One region of the Bradyrhizobium sp. CCBAU 53351 genome, then DNA from elsewhere that is predicted to be linked to it. Evidence: riboswitches for the same ligand, from Rfam matches in the RefSeq annotation. Region 1 holds a riboswitch; the other holds the start of a gene.

Evidence for each region. Region 1 has a riboswitch for S-adenosylmethionine ahead of XH83_RS04485 (homoserine O-acetyltransferase). Riboswitches for the same ligand answer to the same signal wherever they lie in the genome.
Region 2: linked by a shared signal. The riboswitch ahead of XH83_RS33700 (O-succinylhomoserine sulfhydrylase) and the one ahead of XH83_RS04485 (homoserine O-acetyltransferase) in region 1 are both predicted to bind S-adenosylmethionine.

What each region holds. Positions count from the first base shown of each region.
Region 1 covers NZ_CP030059.1:936,587-944,484, reverse strand. The annotation lists gene clpB (ATP-dependent chaperone ClpB) at 1-728, opposite strand, end outside; gene XH83_RS04505 (MOSC domain-containing protein) at 968-1,771, shown strand; gene XH83_RS04500 (TIGR02594 family protein) at 1,909-2,661, opposite strand; gene XH83_RS04495 (alpha/beta fold hydrolase) at 2,878-3,741, shown strand; gene metW (methionine biosynthesis protein MetW) at 3,877-4,539, opposite strand; gene XH83_RS04485 (homoserine O-acetyltransferase) at 4,541-5,737, opposite strand; SAM riboswitch at 5,828-5,907, opposite strand; gene XH83_RS04480 (chorismate mutase) at 6,064-6,912, shown strand; gene hisC (histidinol-phosphate transaminase) at 6,948-7,898, shown strand, end outside.
Region 2 covers NZ_CP030059.1:7,056,990-7,064,887, reverse strand. The annotation lists gene XH83_RS33705 (SGNH/GDSL hydrolase family protein) at 1-721, shown strand, start outside; gene XH83_RS33700 (O-succinylhomoserine sulfhydrylase) at 856-2,043, opposite strand; SAM riboswitch at 2,118-2,197, opposite strand; gene XH83_RS33695 (2'-deoxycytidine 5'-triphosphate deaminase) at 2,278-3,414, shown strand; gene XH83_RS33690 (PAS domain S-box protein) at 3,520-3,936, shown strand; gene XH83_RS33685 (hypothetical protein) at 4,041-5,093, shown strand; gene XH83_RS33680 (MATE family efflux transporter) at 5,260-6,702, shown strand; gene XH83_RS33675 (hypothetical protein) at 6,699-7,202, opposite strand; gene XH83_RS33670 (SRPBCC family protein) at 7,316-7,717, opposite strand; gene XH83_RS33665 (VOC family protein) at 7,864-7,898, opposite strand, start outside.

The DNA of each region.
Region 1 (7,898 bases):
TCGAGCGACAGCAGCTTCTTGTCCTTCAGGCTCTCCGGCACGTCGCCATTGACGATGCGCAGCGCAAGGCCTTCCGCGATGGCCGTCTTGCCGACGCCGGGCTCGCCGATCAGGACGGGATTGTTCTTGGTCCGGCGCGAGAGCACTTGAATCGTGCGACGGATCTCCTCGTCACGGCCGATGACCGGATCGAGCTTGCCGTCGCGCGCCGCCTGGGTCAGGTCGCGGGCATATTTCTTCAGGGCATCATAGGCGTTCTCGGCAGTCGCCGAGTCCGCGGTGCGGCCCTTGCGCAGCGCCTCGATCGCGGCGTTGAGGTTTTGCGGGGTGACGCCGCCCTTGTTCAGGATCGTGCCGGCCTCGCTGGTCTTCTCCAGCGTGAGCCCGAGCAGCAGCCGCTCGACGGTGACGAAGCTGTCGCCGGCCTTCTCGCCGGCCTTCTCAGCCGCGTCGAAGGTGCGAGCGAGCTCGGGCGCCAGATAGATCTGGCCGGCGCCGCCGCCGGAGACCTTCGGCACCTTGCCGAGGGCCTCCTCGGTCGCCTTGAGAATTGCACGGGAATTGCCGCCGGCGCGGTCGATCAGGCCGGAAGCCAGCCCTTCATTGTCGTCCAAGAGGACCTTCAGCACATGCAGGGTGGAGAACTGCTGGTGCCCCTCGCGCATCGCGAGCGACTGCGCGGACTGGATGAAGCCCCTGGAGCGTTCGGTATATTTCTCAATATTCATCTTTTCTGTCCCTCGGCCTGCCCTCGGGGCCCTCTAAGGCACCCCAAACGGCATCTTCATTGGGTTTCCGATTACCGCATTGACGTTTCTCAACCGGTAACGGTCGTCATTGACCGCCGTTGCCGCCGGCCTGAGGCAGATGTGGGAAGCAGGTTGCGGGTGCGAAAGAGGCGCCTTCACAATTTCGTGCGCTGGAGCGGCGGCTTGGCGGGGACAGGGCGAATCCCTTAAGTAACGGCATGACCCCTGTCGCAAAGTCAGCCAGCCAGACCGCCGAGATCACCGGCCTCTACCGCTACCCCATCAAGGGCCTTACGCCGGAGCCCCTGCGCCGCGCCCCCTTGCGGACAGGCCAGACCCTGCCCGCCGACCGGCGCTACGCCATCGAGAACGGCCCGAGCGGCTTTAATCCCGAGCAGCCCGAGTGGAAGCCGAAGATCCAGTTCCTGATGCTCGCGCGCAATGAGCGGCTGGCGCAGCTCGACAGCCGCTTCGACGACGCCACCAATGTGCTGACGATCCGCAAGGACGGCCAGATCGTCGCCAGCGGGGACCTCGAGACGGCCGCCGGGCGTGCCGCGATCGAGCGCTATTTCGCGGAGAATTTTCAGCCGGAGCTGAAGGGCCCGCCGAAGCTGCTGTCCGGCCGGGACCACAGCTTCTCCGACGTCGCCCGCAAGGTGGTCTCCATCATCAATCTCGGCAGCGTCCGCGCCATCGAGACCATGCTGGGCGGTACCGCCGTGCATCCCTTGCGCTTCCGCGCCAATCTCTACGTCAAGGGCTGGCCGGCTTGGTCGGAGCTCGACCTCGTCGGCCAGACGCTTGCGATCGGGCAGGCGCGGCTGAAGGTGGTCAAGCGCATCGTCCGCTGCCCCGCCACCAATGTGGATCCAGTGACGGCCAAGCGCGATCTCGAGATCCCGCCCACGCTCTCGCGCCATCTCGGCCACATGGACTGCGGCATCTACGCCGAGGTGGTCGAAGGCGGGGAGATCGGTATCGGCGACGCGGTCGCGGTGGAAGAGCCGAAGCTGCTGTGAGCTAACGCCGCGGCCGTAGGGTGGATTAGCTGAGCGGCTGCGCGAAGTGCAGTCGCTCAGCGTAATCCACCATGCTTCGTCGATCACCGAACGAAGTTGGTGGATTACGCTTCGCTAAGCCACCCTACGACACCTTCTCAATTCGGCATCACATACGCATAGATCTTGCCGCGCGAGACCGGTGCCTCGCGGACGCGGTTGCCGTTGTTGCCGGAGATCATGATCGGATTGCCCTGCGCGTCGACGCCGGTGATGATGCCGACATGGCCGCCACGGCCGCCGCGCGACATCACCGCGATGGCGCCGACCTGCGGACCGGAGACGCGCGTGCCATAGCGGGCGAACGAGCTCGCCATGTCGGAGCCTGAGCCCTTATGGCCGGTATGCTCCAGCACCATATTCATGAAGCGCGCGCACCACAGCCTGCCGCGCCCGGTCGGATTGCCGCCGATGTAGCGCCGCGCCTCGGAGACGAGGCCCGATCCGCCACCAAAGCCACCGCTGCTCGTGGCGTCATTCGCCATGCCGCCGTTCGCGCTCATCGCCGCGCGACGGCTTGCGCGCGTGATCATTCGACCGCCGCCGGTGATGATCGTTCCTCCATTGCCGCTCATGGCAACGCCGGGGCTGTTGGTGTTCGGATCATAGCTGGCAAAAGTGCCACCGAACCCGCTCGCCTGCAACTGCGCCGCGCTGCGCTCGAAGCGCGAGCTGCGGGCATGGTGGCGGTAATGATGATGTCTGGCGTGGTGCACGTAAGCGTGCCGCTCTGCGCTATGACGATGATGCGGCCGCGCTGAAGCCGGAGAAGCGAATGCGGCAAATGCCGCGGAGAAGATCGCCAGCGCGACAACACAACGCGACAGGCGAGACGCAAGCAACTCAAACATTCTTCATCCTTCGTTGACACCCCACTTCCCATCGGCCTGTGCAAGAGCCGACATCCGTCTGGCCGTTAAGCCGCCGGATGTGGCGAGAAAAAGACGCCAATAGCCTGCGAATAGCTGCGATGATTTTGCGCTGGCACTGGCCCAATGCTGCCGCATTGCGGACAACAGCATTAACTGCGATCCTGCAAAGGCGGCTTGAAGAGAGGGAAACGGTTAATGCCCCACGCCACGACCAGGGACGACGTCCGCATCTATTTCGAAGAGGCGGGTCTGGGAGCGCCGATCATTTTTCTGCACGAGTTCGCGGCCGACTACACCAATTGGGAGCCGCAGATGCGTTACTTCTCGCGCAGCCACCGCTGCATCACCTATTCGGCACGCGGCTACACGCCGTCGGACGTGCCCGAGGGCGAGGTCTACAGCTACACGCATTTTTACAGCGACGCGCTCGCCGTGCTCGATCATCTCAAGATCGATCGCGCGCATCTCGTCGGCCTGTCGATGGGCGCCTACTCGTCACTCCAGATCGGATTGAACGCGCCACAGCGCGCGCTCTCGATGACGCTGGCCGGCGTCGGCTCGGGTTCGGAGCTCGAGAATTTGGAGGTTTGGCGCAAGCAGTGCCGCGCCAATGCCGAGCAGTTCGAGACGCTGGGATCGGTGGAAGTGGCAAAAGTCACGCGCGAGGCGCCGAGCCGGATTCCCTTCCTGGTGAAGGATCCGCGCGGCCACGCCGATTTCTACGCCGCGCTGGCACGGCACGACGCCAAAGGCTCGGCGCGCACGATGCGCGGCTTCCAGGGCGGCCGCCCCTCGATCTTTACGATGACGGACGCGATCCGCGCCGCAGCGACGCCGGCACTGATCATCTGCGGTGATGAGGACGATCCCTGCGTCGGCGCGAGCCTGTTCCTGAAGAAGCACCTTCCCGCGGCGGGACTCGCGATGTTTCCGAAGTCCGGCCACGTGCTCAATCTCGAAGAGCCCGCGCTGTTCAACGAAACGGTGGCACGGTTCGTGACGCTGGTGGAAGCGGGACGCTGGCCAGTACGCGACCCGAGGTCGCTGGCCCCACACTAGCTGTCGTTCCGGGATGCGCCGGAGGCGCAGGCCCGGACTCCATCGGGCAGCGGGCAGTGTTGCACGATGGAATCTCGAATGCGCAATTGCGCATCCTGGCTCGCGCTTCGCGCGCCCCGGAATGACGGAGAGAGACTACTTCCCCCCGCCGCGGCTCAGCAGAAACACGCCCTGCTCGCCGAACATGTTCCACACCCACCAGGGCAGGTTCAAGGGCACCGGACGGCCGTAGAGATCGAGCGCCACCGAACGCTCCATCTTGACGTTGATCTCGTCGCAGAGCTCGACGAAATCCTTGATGGTGCAGAAATGGATGTTGGCGGTGTCGTACCAGGTCGCCGGCAAATTCTCGGTGCGCGGCATGTGGCCGCCGATCAGGAGCTGGAGCCGCATCTTCCAGAAGCCGAAATTCGGGAACGACACGATAGCGCGGCGGCCGATGCGCAGCAGATTCTCCAGCACCACCCGCGGCTGCCGCGTCGCCTGCAGCGTCTGCGACAGGATCACGTAGTCGAAGGCGTCATCGGGATAATTGACGAGATCGGTGTCGGCATCGCCCTGCACCACCGCAAGGCCCTTGGCGACGCAGCGGTTGACGCCCTCGCGCGACAGCTCGATGCCGCGGCCGTCGATGCCGCGGGTCTCCAGGAGCTGAAGCAGGTCGCCCTCGCCGCAACCGACGTCGAGCACCTTCGAGCCTGGCTTGACCATTTCGGCGACCAGCCGATGATCGGCGCGAAAATCACCGGACCGTCCGGTCGCAACGCCGCCCAGCGGCAATACGTCCTGCGCAGACATGCTAGCTATCCTTCAGCCCGCGGGCCTTGCCTGCCGATTGCAGGAAGGCGCGGGAGATGTCGAAGAATTCGGGAACGTCGAGCAAGAAGGCGTCATGGCCGCGATCGGTCTCGATCTCGGCGAACGACACCCGCGCGCTCGACGCGTTCAGCGCATGCACCAGCGCGCGCGATTCCGAGGTCGGAAACAGCCAGTCGCTGGTGAAGGAGACGACGCAGAAGCGGGTCTTGATATCCGCGAACGCCTTTGCGAGCACGCCGCCATGGTCGGCGGCGATGTCGAAATAGTCCATCGCGCGGGTCAGATAGAGATAGGCATTGGCATCGAAGCGTTCGACGAAAGAAGAGCCCTGGTAGCGCAGGTAGGACTCGACCTGGAAGTCGGCGTCGAACGAGAAGGTCGGCAGCTCGCGGTCCTGCATGCGCCGGCCGAACTTGCGATGCAGCGCCGCGTCCGAGAGATAGGTGATATGCGCCGCCATGCGCGCCACCGCGAGCCCGCGATGCGGATGGATGCCGTGATCGGCATAGCCGCCGCCGTGCCAATCGGGATCGGCCATCACGGCCTGGCGGCCGAGCTCGTGGAAGGCGATGTTCTGCGCCGAGTGCCGCGTCGCGCACGCGATCGCCAGCGCGGAGAACACGCGGGCGGGATAGGCCGCGGTCCATTGCAGCACCTGCATGCCGCCCATCGAGCCGCCGACCACCGCAAACAGCGTGTCGATGCCGAGCCGGTCGATCAGCATCGCCTGCGCGCGCACCATGTCCGGAATCGTGATGACGGGAAACTCGAGACCCCAGACCTTGCCGGTGGCGGGATTGATCGACGCCGGCCCGGTCGAGCCCATGCAGCCGCCGATCACGTTGGAGCAGATGATGAAGTAGTGCTTGGGATCGATCGGGCGGCCGGGGCCGACCAGCGTCTCCCACCAACCGGGCTTGCCGGTGACGGGATGCACATTGGCGACATGCTGATCGCCGGTCAGCGCATGGCAGATCAGAATTGCGTTGGAGCGATCGGCGTTGAGCTCGCCATAGGTCTGATAAGCGATCTGGAACGGGGAGAGATCGACGCCGCAATCGAGCCGCAGCGGCTGCTCGCTGCCGAAATGCGCGACCTGCGAGCTCGGATGATCCACCTCGTGCGATCGCTCGTCGGCGCTGATCGCAGGACTCGGTATCGACTTGACGCCACCCATCTGACCATCGACCTCGTTCGCGATCAAACCTTGATCGCCACTTGCATCAGGCCATGAAAAACCCGGCCTGAACGATAGGTTCGGCCGGGATCGGAAGCGTCCCCGGCCTGTTTAGCGAGTTTTTTAACGTGGCTGCAAGCCGGCCGGCTCAAATGACCACGGAACGGATGAAAACTACCGTCTTGGGCGGTTTTCGTCAAGTCGCGGCCCGGATCGGTTCAATTCGCCTCTGTCGCGCGGGACGAAAAGGACGTCATTTCTCTTTGCTTTCGCCGCTCCGACTGCCTAATCAGGGCATTCCCCATCGGAACGATCGACAGCCAGACATGTCCCAACGTCCGCCCGCGCCACCATCGCTGCAGGAACTGCGCAAGGAGATCGACGCGATCGACGAGGGCATGCACCGCCTGTTGATGCAGCGCGGCGACATCATCGACCGCCTGATCCAGGTCAAGCAGACCCAGGAGGTCGGCTCGGCGTTCCGCCCGGCGCGCGAGGCATCCATGATGCGCGAGCTCGTGCAGCGCCATCGCGGCATCCTGCCGCTCGACACGGTCGAGAGCATCTGGCGCGTCATCATCTCGACCTTCACCTATGTGCAGGCGCCGTTCTCCGTGCATGCCGACATCTCGGCCAGCGAGGCGGCGATGCGCGATTCCGTGCGCTTCAATTTCGGCTTCACGGTGCCTTACGTCGCCCATTTCAGCGCGCAGGCCGCGGTCGAGGCGGTGGCGAAATCCAAGGGCGATTTGGCAATGGTCTCGGCAACCTCGAGCCGCACGCCGTGGTGGCTGGAGCTGGAAGCGGACGGCGCGCCGAAGATCATCGCGCGGATGCCCTTCATCGAGCGTGCCGACCATCCGGCCGCCCTGCCGGTGTTCGCGATCTCGCGCGTCGCCGACAGCGCCCTGGTGACCGAGGTCGAGACCTTCAGTGTCCGCGTGTCCGGCTGGAACGCGGAGGTCGCGCGCGCGCTGTCGCCGCTCGCCGAGATCGTGGCGGTGCCCGACACCGCCTTCGACGGCGCAGCGCTCCTGGTCTCGGTCACGAGCGCGACCAGCATCGACAAAATCAGGGCTGCCCTGATCGAGGCGGGGGCCTCGGTGCGCTCTGTGGCCCTCGTCGGCAGCCACGCAACGCGCTATACGGTGCCCCCGACCGGGGCGAAATCGTAAACCGCGCGCCCGCCCCGCCATTTTCGGAGTTCAAGATGTCCCGCCCCGTGCCGAATCCCGGCATTCTCGATATTGCGCCCTACACGCCCGGCAAGAGCCCGGTCGCCGAGCCGGGCCGCAAGGTGTTCAAGCTCTCCGCCAACGAAACACCGTTCGGGCCCTCGCCCAAGGCGATCGAAGCCTTCAGGCGCGTCGCGGATCACCTGGAAGACTATCCGGAAGGAACCTCGCGCGTGCTGCGCGAGGCGATCGGCCGCTCGTTCGGGCTCGATCCCAACCGGATCATCTGCGGCGCCGGCTCGGACGAGATCCTCAATCTGCTGGCCCACACCTATCTCAGCCACGGCGACGAGGCGATCTCGACCACCCACGGCTTCCTGGTCTACCCGATCGCGACCATGGCGGTCGGCGCCAAGAACGTCGTCGCGCAGGAGACCAACCTCACCTGTGACGTCGACGCCATCCTCAAGGCGGTGACGCCCCGCACGAAACTGGTCTGGCTCGCCAACCCCAACAATCCGACCGGCACCTATGTGCCGTTCGACGAGGTCAAGCGGCTGCGCGCCGGCCTGCCCTCGCACGTGCTGCTGGTGCTGGATGCCGCCTATTGCGACTACGTGTCTCGCAACGACTATGAAATGGGGATCGAGCTGGTCGCCACCACCGAGAACACGGTGGTGACGCACACCTTCTCCAAGATCCACGGCCTCGCCGCGCTGCGCATCGGCTGGATGTTCGGCCCCGAGCACATCATCGACGCCGTCAACCGCATCCGCGGGCCCTTCAACGTGTCGACGCCGGCGATGTATGCCGCGGTCGCCGCGATCGAGGACACCGCGCACCAGGCGATGTCGAAGCAGTTCACCGAGACCTGGCGCAATTGGCTGACCGAGGAGATCGGCAAGCTCGGGCTGAAGGTGACGCCGAGCGTCGCCAATTTCGTGCTGATCCACTTCCCAACCGAGAAGGGCAGGACAGCTGACGAC
Region 2 (7,898 bases), 1.2 Mb from region 1:
GCCCAAAGACGCGAACAAGGGCGGCGCGAAGGCGATGGGCTCGCTGCCGCACGTCGCGGGCAAGCTCGTCGCGGGCAAACCCGTCCTCATCGTCGCGTTCGGCTCGTCGTCGACCGCAGGCTTCGGGGCCAGCTCGCCGGAGTTCAACTATCCGAACCGGCTCGCCGCGCAGCTGCGCCGGCACTATCCGACCGCGGACATCACCGTCGTCAATGCCGGCGTCGGCGGCGAGGACGCGCCCGAGATGATGAAGCGCCTCCAGACGCAGGTGATCGACGTGCATCCGGATCTCGTGATCTGGCAGGTCGGCACCAACGCGGTGCTGCGCAATCTCGATCCCGGCGAGACCGCAAAACTGGTCGAGGACGGCATCAGCCGCATCCAGGCCGCGGGCGGCGCCGACATCGTGCTGGTCGATCCGCAATATTCGCCCGCCGTCAACCAGCGCAAGGAGAGCGCCGGCAAGATGGTGCACCTGCTCGGCAAGGTCGCGGAGCTGCGTCACGTCGGCATCTTCCCGCGCTTCGAGGTGATGCGCGACTGGCACGAGAACCAATCGATCCCGGTCGAGAGCTTCGTCATCGCGGACGGCCTGCACATGAACGATTGGGGCTATGCCTGCTTCGCGCAGCTGCTCGGCGACGACATCATCCGCTCCGTCGGCCAGATCAGGCTCGGCGTGAACGTGCCGGCGGACGTGCGGACGTACCGGCCGATGTGAAAAGACGGCGCGTAGGGCGGGGTTAGCCCTGCAGATGCGCGAAGCGCATCTGCTCGGCGTAACCCGCCATTGTCTGTCTGTGCGGAAACGGAAGCGGCGGGTTACGCCTTCGGCCAACCCGCCCTACCAAGCGATCACGCCTTCTCCAGCGCCGCCGTCAGATCCTCGATCAGATCGTCCGGATGCTCCAGGCCTGCCGAGAAGCGGATGAAACCTTCGCCGATGCCGAGCGCGGCGCGGTCTTCCGGTTTCAGGCGCTGATGCGTCGTGGTGGCCGGATGCGTGACGAGGCTCTTGGCGTCGCCGAGATTGTTCGAGATCCGCGCAAGCTTCAGCTCGTTGAGCACGCGGAACGCGGCAGCCTTGCCGCCCTTGACCTCGAAGCCGACCAGCGTCGAGCCGCCGCGCATCTGCTTCTTCACCAGTGCCGCCTGCGGATGATCGGCGCGTCCGGGATAGACCAGCCGTGCGATCTTCGGATGGCTCGCCAGCACCTCGGCGATGCGCGAGGCGGTATCGGTCTGCGCGCGCACGCGCACGCCCAGCGTCTCGAGGCCCTTGAGCAGGACCCAGGCGTTGAACGGCGAGATCGACGGGCCGGTCTGGCGCATGAAATTGTGGATGTGCTCGGCGATGAAGGCTTCCGAGGACAGGATGATGCCGCCGAGGCAGCGGCCCTGGCCGTCGATATGCTTGGTCGCGGAATAGACCACGACGTCGGCGCCGAGCGCGAGCGGGCTCTGCCAGATCGGCGTCGCGAACACGTTGTCGACGACGAGCCGCGCGCCGCCCTTGTGCGCGATCTCGGCGATCCCGGGAATGTCGAGCACATCAAGCGTCGGATTGGTCGGGCTCTCCAGGAAGAACGTCTTGGTGTTCGGTCGCAGCGCGCGCTGCCACTGGTCGAGGTCGAGCCCGTCGACCAGCGTGGTCTCAATGCCATAGCGCGGCAACAGGTCCTGCACGACGTAGAGGCACGAGCCGAACAGCGCCCGCGAGGCCACCACGTGATCGCCGGCCTTGAGCGGCGCCAGGATCGCGGTCGTCACCGCGGCCATGCCTGTCGCCGCCGAGCGGGCGGCCTCGGCGCCCTCGAGCTCGATCATGCGGCGCTCGAACATTGCGATGGTGGGATTGGAGTAGCGCGAATAGATGAAGCCCGGATCCTCGCCCTTGAACCGCGCCTCGCACTCCTCGGCGCTGTTGTAGACGTAGCCCTGGGTCAGGAACAGCGACTCCGAGGTCTCGCCATATTGCGAGCGCAGGGTGCCGGAATGGACCAGGCGGGTTTCGGGGCGGTAAGCAGCAGGCGACTTCGACATAGGTACCTCCGACATGACCGTCTCGTCGAAAACGGTCACAAAAAAACCGGCCTGGATATCTCCACGGGCCGGGATCACAGAGGTCCCCGGCCTGTTTAGCGACTTATTTAACGTGGCTGCAAGCCGGCCGGCTCAAATCACCACGGGATAAGTGATGCTCATATTCCGCAATGCCCTTTCCGTCAAGGCGTCCATCGGATAGCCGTAAAAGACTTGTATTTCCGGCATGTCCGGATGCAATTGACCCCTGATGAGGACCCCCGGTTGACGTTCACGGTCGCGCCCGACGCCAATGGTATCCTGCCCGACCGCATGATCGCGGCAATGGCGGAGGCCGGGCTCATCCTGCCCGCCTATGATTTCGTCGAGAGCCAGATCCAGCCGGCCAGCCTCGATCTGCGCCTCGGCGACATCGCCTATCGCGTCCGCGCCAGCTTCCTGCCCGGTCCCGGCTCAACCGTCGCCGAGCGCATCGACGAATTGAAGCTGCACGAGTTCAGCCTCGCCGACGGTGCGGTGCTGGAGACCAACTGCGTCTACATCGTGCCGCTGCTGGAAAGCCTCGCGCTGCCGCCGGAGATCGTCGCGGCGGCTAATCCGAAGAGCTCCACCGGCCGGCTCGACGTCTTCACCCGCGTGATCGCCGACGGCACCCGCCGCTTCGACATGATCGGCGCCGGCTATCACGGTCCGCTCTATGCCGAGATCAGCCCGAAGACGTTTCCGGTGCTGGTCCGCGAGGGCTCGCGCCTCAGCCAGGTGCGCTTCCGCACCGGCGATGCCATCCTCAACGCCGACGAGCTCGACGGCCTGCACGCCACTGAGCGCCTCGTCGACGTCGACGATGCCGATCTGTCGGGCGGTGTCGCCGTCTCCGTCGACCTCTCCGGCGAGAAGGCGAGCGGCTTCGTCGGCTACCGCGCCAAGCGGCACACCGGCGTCGTCGACGTCGATCGCCGCTCCGGCTACGCGGTGGAAGATTTCTGGGAGCCGATCTCGGCCCGTCCCGACGGCAGCCTGATCCTCGATCCCGGCGAGTTCTACATCCTGGCGTCGAAGGAAGCCGTGCAGGTGCCGCCGGACTACGCCGCGGAGATGGTGCCGTTCGATCCGCTGGTCGGTGAATTCCGCGTGCATTATGCCGGATTCTTCGATCCCGGCTTCGGCTATGCCGGCGCCGGTGGGCTGGGCTCGCGCGCCGTGCTGGAGGTGCGTTCGCGCGAAGTGCCGTTCATCCTCGAGCACGGCCAGATCGTCGGCCGCCTCGTCTACGAGAAGATGCTGGCCCGTCCCGACGCGATGTACGGCCAGCGCATCGGCTCCAATTACCAGGCCCAGGGCCTCAAACTATCGAAGCATTTCCGGGTGTAGCACGATCCTGTAGCCCGGATGGAGCGCAAGCGTCATCCGGGGCAGTCTCGCTTGTGGCACGATCCCGGATTGCGCTCCGCTCCATCCGGGCTACGAGGTGACGAGATGAGCAATCCATCCGAACTCGACGCAAAGATTGCCGAGAATGTCGCGGACGCGCTGATCTATTCGGATCGGTCCGGCACGATCATGCGGTGGAACGGTGCAGCGACGGCCCTGTTCGGCTTCACCGCCGCGGAAGCGCTCGGCCAGAATCTCGACCTGATCATTCCCGAACATCTGCGCGCCGCGCACTGGAAAGGTTTCGAGGCCGCGCTCGCGAGCGGCAGCATGAAGCTTGCGGGCAAGCCGACGCTGACCCGCGCGCTGCACAAGAGCGAACGCAAGCTCTACATCGAGATGACGTTCGCATTGGTGCGGGATTCCGGCGGCAACGTGCTGGGATCGGTGGCGATGGCGCGCGACGTCACCGAACGGGTCGAGCGTGAGCGCGCAGCCAAGGCGCCGCCGCAAACTTCGTGATGCGGAATTGGCGGGCGCTCGCGCAGGGCGCCCTGCGCGGCCGTCATGTTGCCTGCCATTGGGTGCGGTGACACACTCGATCGAAATCATGATCGGGAGTGAACATGGCCACCGCCTCAGACGCCGCGCAGGAAGCCCAATGGAAGCGCTGGCGCGCGGTTGCAGAGCTCTATCACGCCTATTTCACCGGGCTCATCCTCACCGTCGTCACGCGGCGCGGCACGGCTGATGCGGCCGAGTTCGTCTTCCGTGTGTTTCGTCGCCAGCAGCAGGAGCGCTTCCTGCCGGGCCTGAAGAAGCTCGGGATCGATCATCTGCCGCCGGCGGTCGCGGCCGCGCAATATCACTACCTCTCCAACTGGATCGGCGGCGTGCATGTCGAGTACATGTATGAGAGCGACGCCAAGGCCTGGATCCGCTATCCGCCGCCGCGCTGGATCTGGAAGGGCACGGCGATCTGCGGCGTGCCGGGCGAGGTGTCCCGTGCGATGCTGCGCGGCTGGCACGCCAACAATGGCGCGGCCCTCGGAGATCTCAGGCTCGGTTTCGTCTGCACCAAGCAGAGCGTCGACGGCCAGGACGGGCTGGAGGGCTACTACCATCAATACGATCACCCGCTCGAGCTGGACCAGCGGCTCATGTTCGCGCGTCATCTGGAAGCGCCGTTGTTCGATGCGAAGACGGCGCCGGCGCTTCCCGTGGCGAGCTGGCCAAAGCCGCGCTTGGAGAAGGCCTATCGCAACTACGCGATGGAATATGTCCGCACCGCCGCGCCCGTGATGGTGCAGCTGTTCGGTCCCGAAGATGCCGGCTATCTGCTGCACCTCACCGGCAAGTTGATCGGCATGCAATATTTCGACGAGGTCGCGGCCGCGCTGGCCATGGGCCGCGGCGGGGCGAGTGAATTCGCCTCGTTCCTGAACGCGCTGTTTGCTGCGCAGGACGACACGGCTGAGAGTACGACGTCTGAAGGCAGCTTCGAAATCCGCCAGCAAAGCTGGGAGCTGATGGACGACGTCTCGGACTATCATCCCGCTTGCGCTGCGGTGCTGGAGGGACTGTTCGAAGGCCTGGCTGCGGGATGCGGGCGGCATATCGGTGTGCATGTGCGCCCGGCGGCGGGCGGTCGTCCGCCGCTGGTCTGGACGATCGATTAGGTCCACCTATTGAAATACGCCGTCGCAGGGCACGCCTGCATCCGGCGCAGGAGGAATCGCTCCGTGCCGTGCTAACAAGGGCGCACCGCGCCCTGTGCGCGAACAAATTTATTGGCACACCTGTTCATTGCCGCGCCGCAAAGGGCGCCCGTGCCCCGGAGAGGATATGTCCGACATCGCCGAAATCCCGGTCGATGAGCAAGAGCGTCCGCTGCCGCCGCCGCGGCCGGTGCGAAGCGCGCTGACCGACGGGCCGATCCTGCGCACGCTGCTTGGCCTTGCCTGGCCCAACGCGATCGCGCTCTCGGCCGGCACCTGCACGGTGATCGCCGAGACCTCCTATATCGGCCGGCTTGGCGTCGAGGCGCTGGCGGCGATGGCGCTGGTGTTCCCAACCATCATCCTGACCATGACCATGTCGGGCGGCGCGATGGGCGGCGCGGTGGCCTCCGCCATTGCACGCGCGCTCGGCGTGGGCGACCGCGAACGCGCCAGCACGCTGGCCGCGCATGCGATGCTGATCGGCATCAGCTTCGGCCTCGTCTTCATGCTGGGCATGCTGATCTTCGGGCCCAAAGTGCTGGAAATGCTCGGCGGCCGCGGCGATGTGCTGACGCATGCGATCGCCTACACGCAGGTGTTTTTCGGCGGCGCCGTGCTGCCCTGGCTGCTCAACACCATGGCCGGCGTGCTGCGCGGCACCGGCAACATGAAGCTGCCGTCGTTCCTGATCCTCAACTCCGCAGCCTGGCAGATCGTGCTCGGCGGCACGCTCGGCCTCGGACTCGGGCCGGTACCGCAGTTCGGCATGCGCGGCGTCGCGGCCGGCGCGCTGATCGCCTACACCATGAACATCTGCATCATGGGCTGGTACCTGTTCTCCGGGCGCGCGCGAGTCACGCCGAAGCTGCGCGGCCTGCGCATTCAATGGACGATGTTTTTCGACATCCTGAAAGTCGGCGCCATCGCCTGCTTCTCGCCGCTGCAATCGGTGCTGACGATCTCGATCTTCACCCACATGCTGGCGAAGTTCGGCACCACGATCCTCGCAGGCTACGGCATCGGCGCGCGGCTGGAATTTTTGCTGACCTCGATCGCGTTTTCGTTCGGCATCGCCTGCGTGCCGATGGTCGGGATGGCGATCGGCGCAGGCAATATCGCGCGCGCCCGGCGCATCGCCTGGATCGCCAGCGCGGCCGCCTTCGTGGCCGTCGGCGCACCGGCCTGCCTCGTTGCGATGTTCCCCGACCTCTGGATCAACATCTTCACCGACAGCGCGGCCGTGCGTGCGGCGAGCCACCAATATCTGTCGACGGTCGGACCGTTCTACGCCTTTTTCGGCATCGCCACGGTCATGTACTTCTCCTCGCAAGGCGCGGCCAAGGTGATCGGCCCGGTGCTGGCGCAGACCGCGCGGCTGGTCTACATCTCCGGAGCCGGCTGGTGGCTGTCGACGCATGACGCCACCGCGCAGAGCTTTTTCTGGCTGGCCGCGAGTTCGATGGTCGTGCTCGGCCTGCTCTCATCCTCCAGCGTCCTGCTGACGCGCTGGGGGCCGCGCGCGAGCAAGCCTGCGATCAGGCCAGCTTTGTCCGGTGCCGCAGACTAGCGGCGCTTGTGGCGGCGATGGCCGCTGCCGCCGCCGACATTGGCGAGCCGCATCAGCTGCGGGATCATCGCCATCATGTCGCCGCCACCGGAACCACCGAGCATGCCCATGATGTCGCCACCCCCGCCGAAGCCGGCCGGCATGGCGCCGCCGCCCATCGGCGTGTAGCCGCCGTAATAGGGCGCGCCGAAGCCGCCGCCAAAATTGCCGGCGGGCAGGCCGCCCAGGCCTCCGCCGCCCATCATGCCACCGAGCCCGCCGCCTCCGTTCTCCATCATGCGGCTCATCATCGGGCCCATGGTTTGCATCATCATGGCGAAGCGGCGCTTGCCCATCTTCGCCTTCATCATCTCCAGCATCGGGGCCATCTGGGTCATCATGTCCTCGCCGCCGGCGCCGCCGCCGAACCCTGCGAGCTGCGCCTTTGCCGGCGTGCTCGCGACGGAAAACAGCAGCAGCACGGCGGCCGCCTGGCAGATCACCTTGTCCGCACCTCTCATGGCATGCTCCTCGCGTGCGCAGCGCCGCCGGGAGAGCGGAGCCAACCGGACGCACGCGGGCATGATTGCGGGCGGCGAGGGCGGAGCTCTGTGAAAAAGCTCACAGAGGGCGGTCAGGGCGCGGCAGGCGGAAATGCCTTTTGGATGGCGACGACGGCATCCCTGGTCTGACCCTGAACGTAAGGTGCAAGCTCGTTCGGCAGCATGTCGATGATCCAGAGGAGCCGACACCTCGTCTCGCCGTCGGCGATCACCTGCACCGAGGCGCTGTAATGCTTCAGCCGTTCGTTGCTGATGGCATAGACGAGACGCCGCCGCGCGTCGTCGCAATCGACCAGCACTTCGCGGGCCACCGAACCGTTGGCGAAGGTGACGATGCGCGCATCGCCGTCGAGCGTGCAGGCCGTGACGAAGCCGGGCGCCAGCCGCTCAGGCAGCGCACCGAAGTCGCGCACCGCGTCCCAGACGTCGTGCGCGGGGGCGGAGAGGGGGATGTCGTTGTGGATGGAGGCCATGGAAATTCCTGTTGTTGGGGTCATTCCGGGGCGCGCGGAGCGCGAACCCGGATTCTCGAGATTCCCCGGTGCGCAATTGCGCACCTGAGGTCTGGTGCTTCGCGCCATCCCGGAATGACGGCGCATGTGGCACATCAGGTCGCGCCTCACGTACAAACCGCCTCGACATTATTGCCGTCGG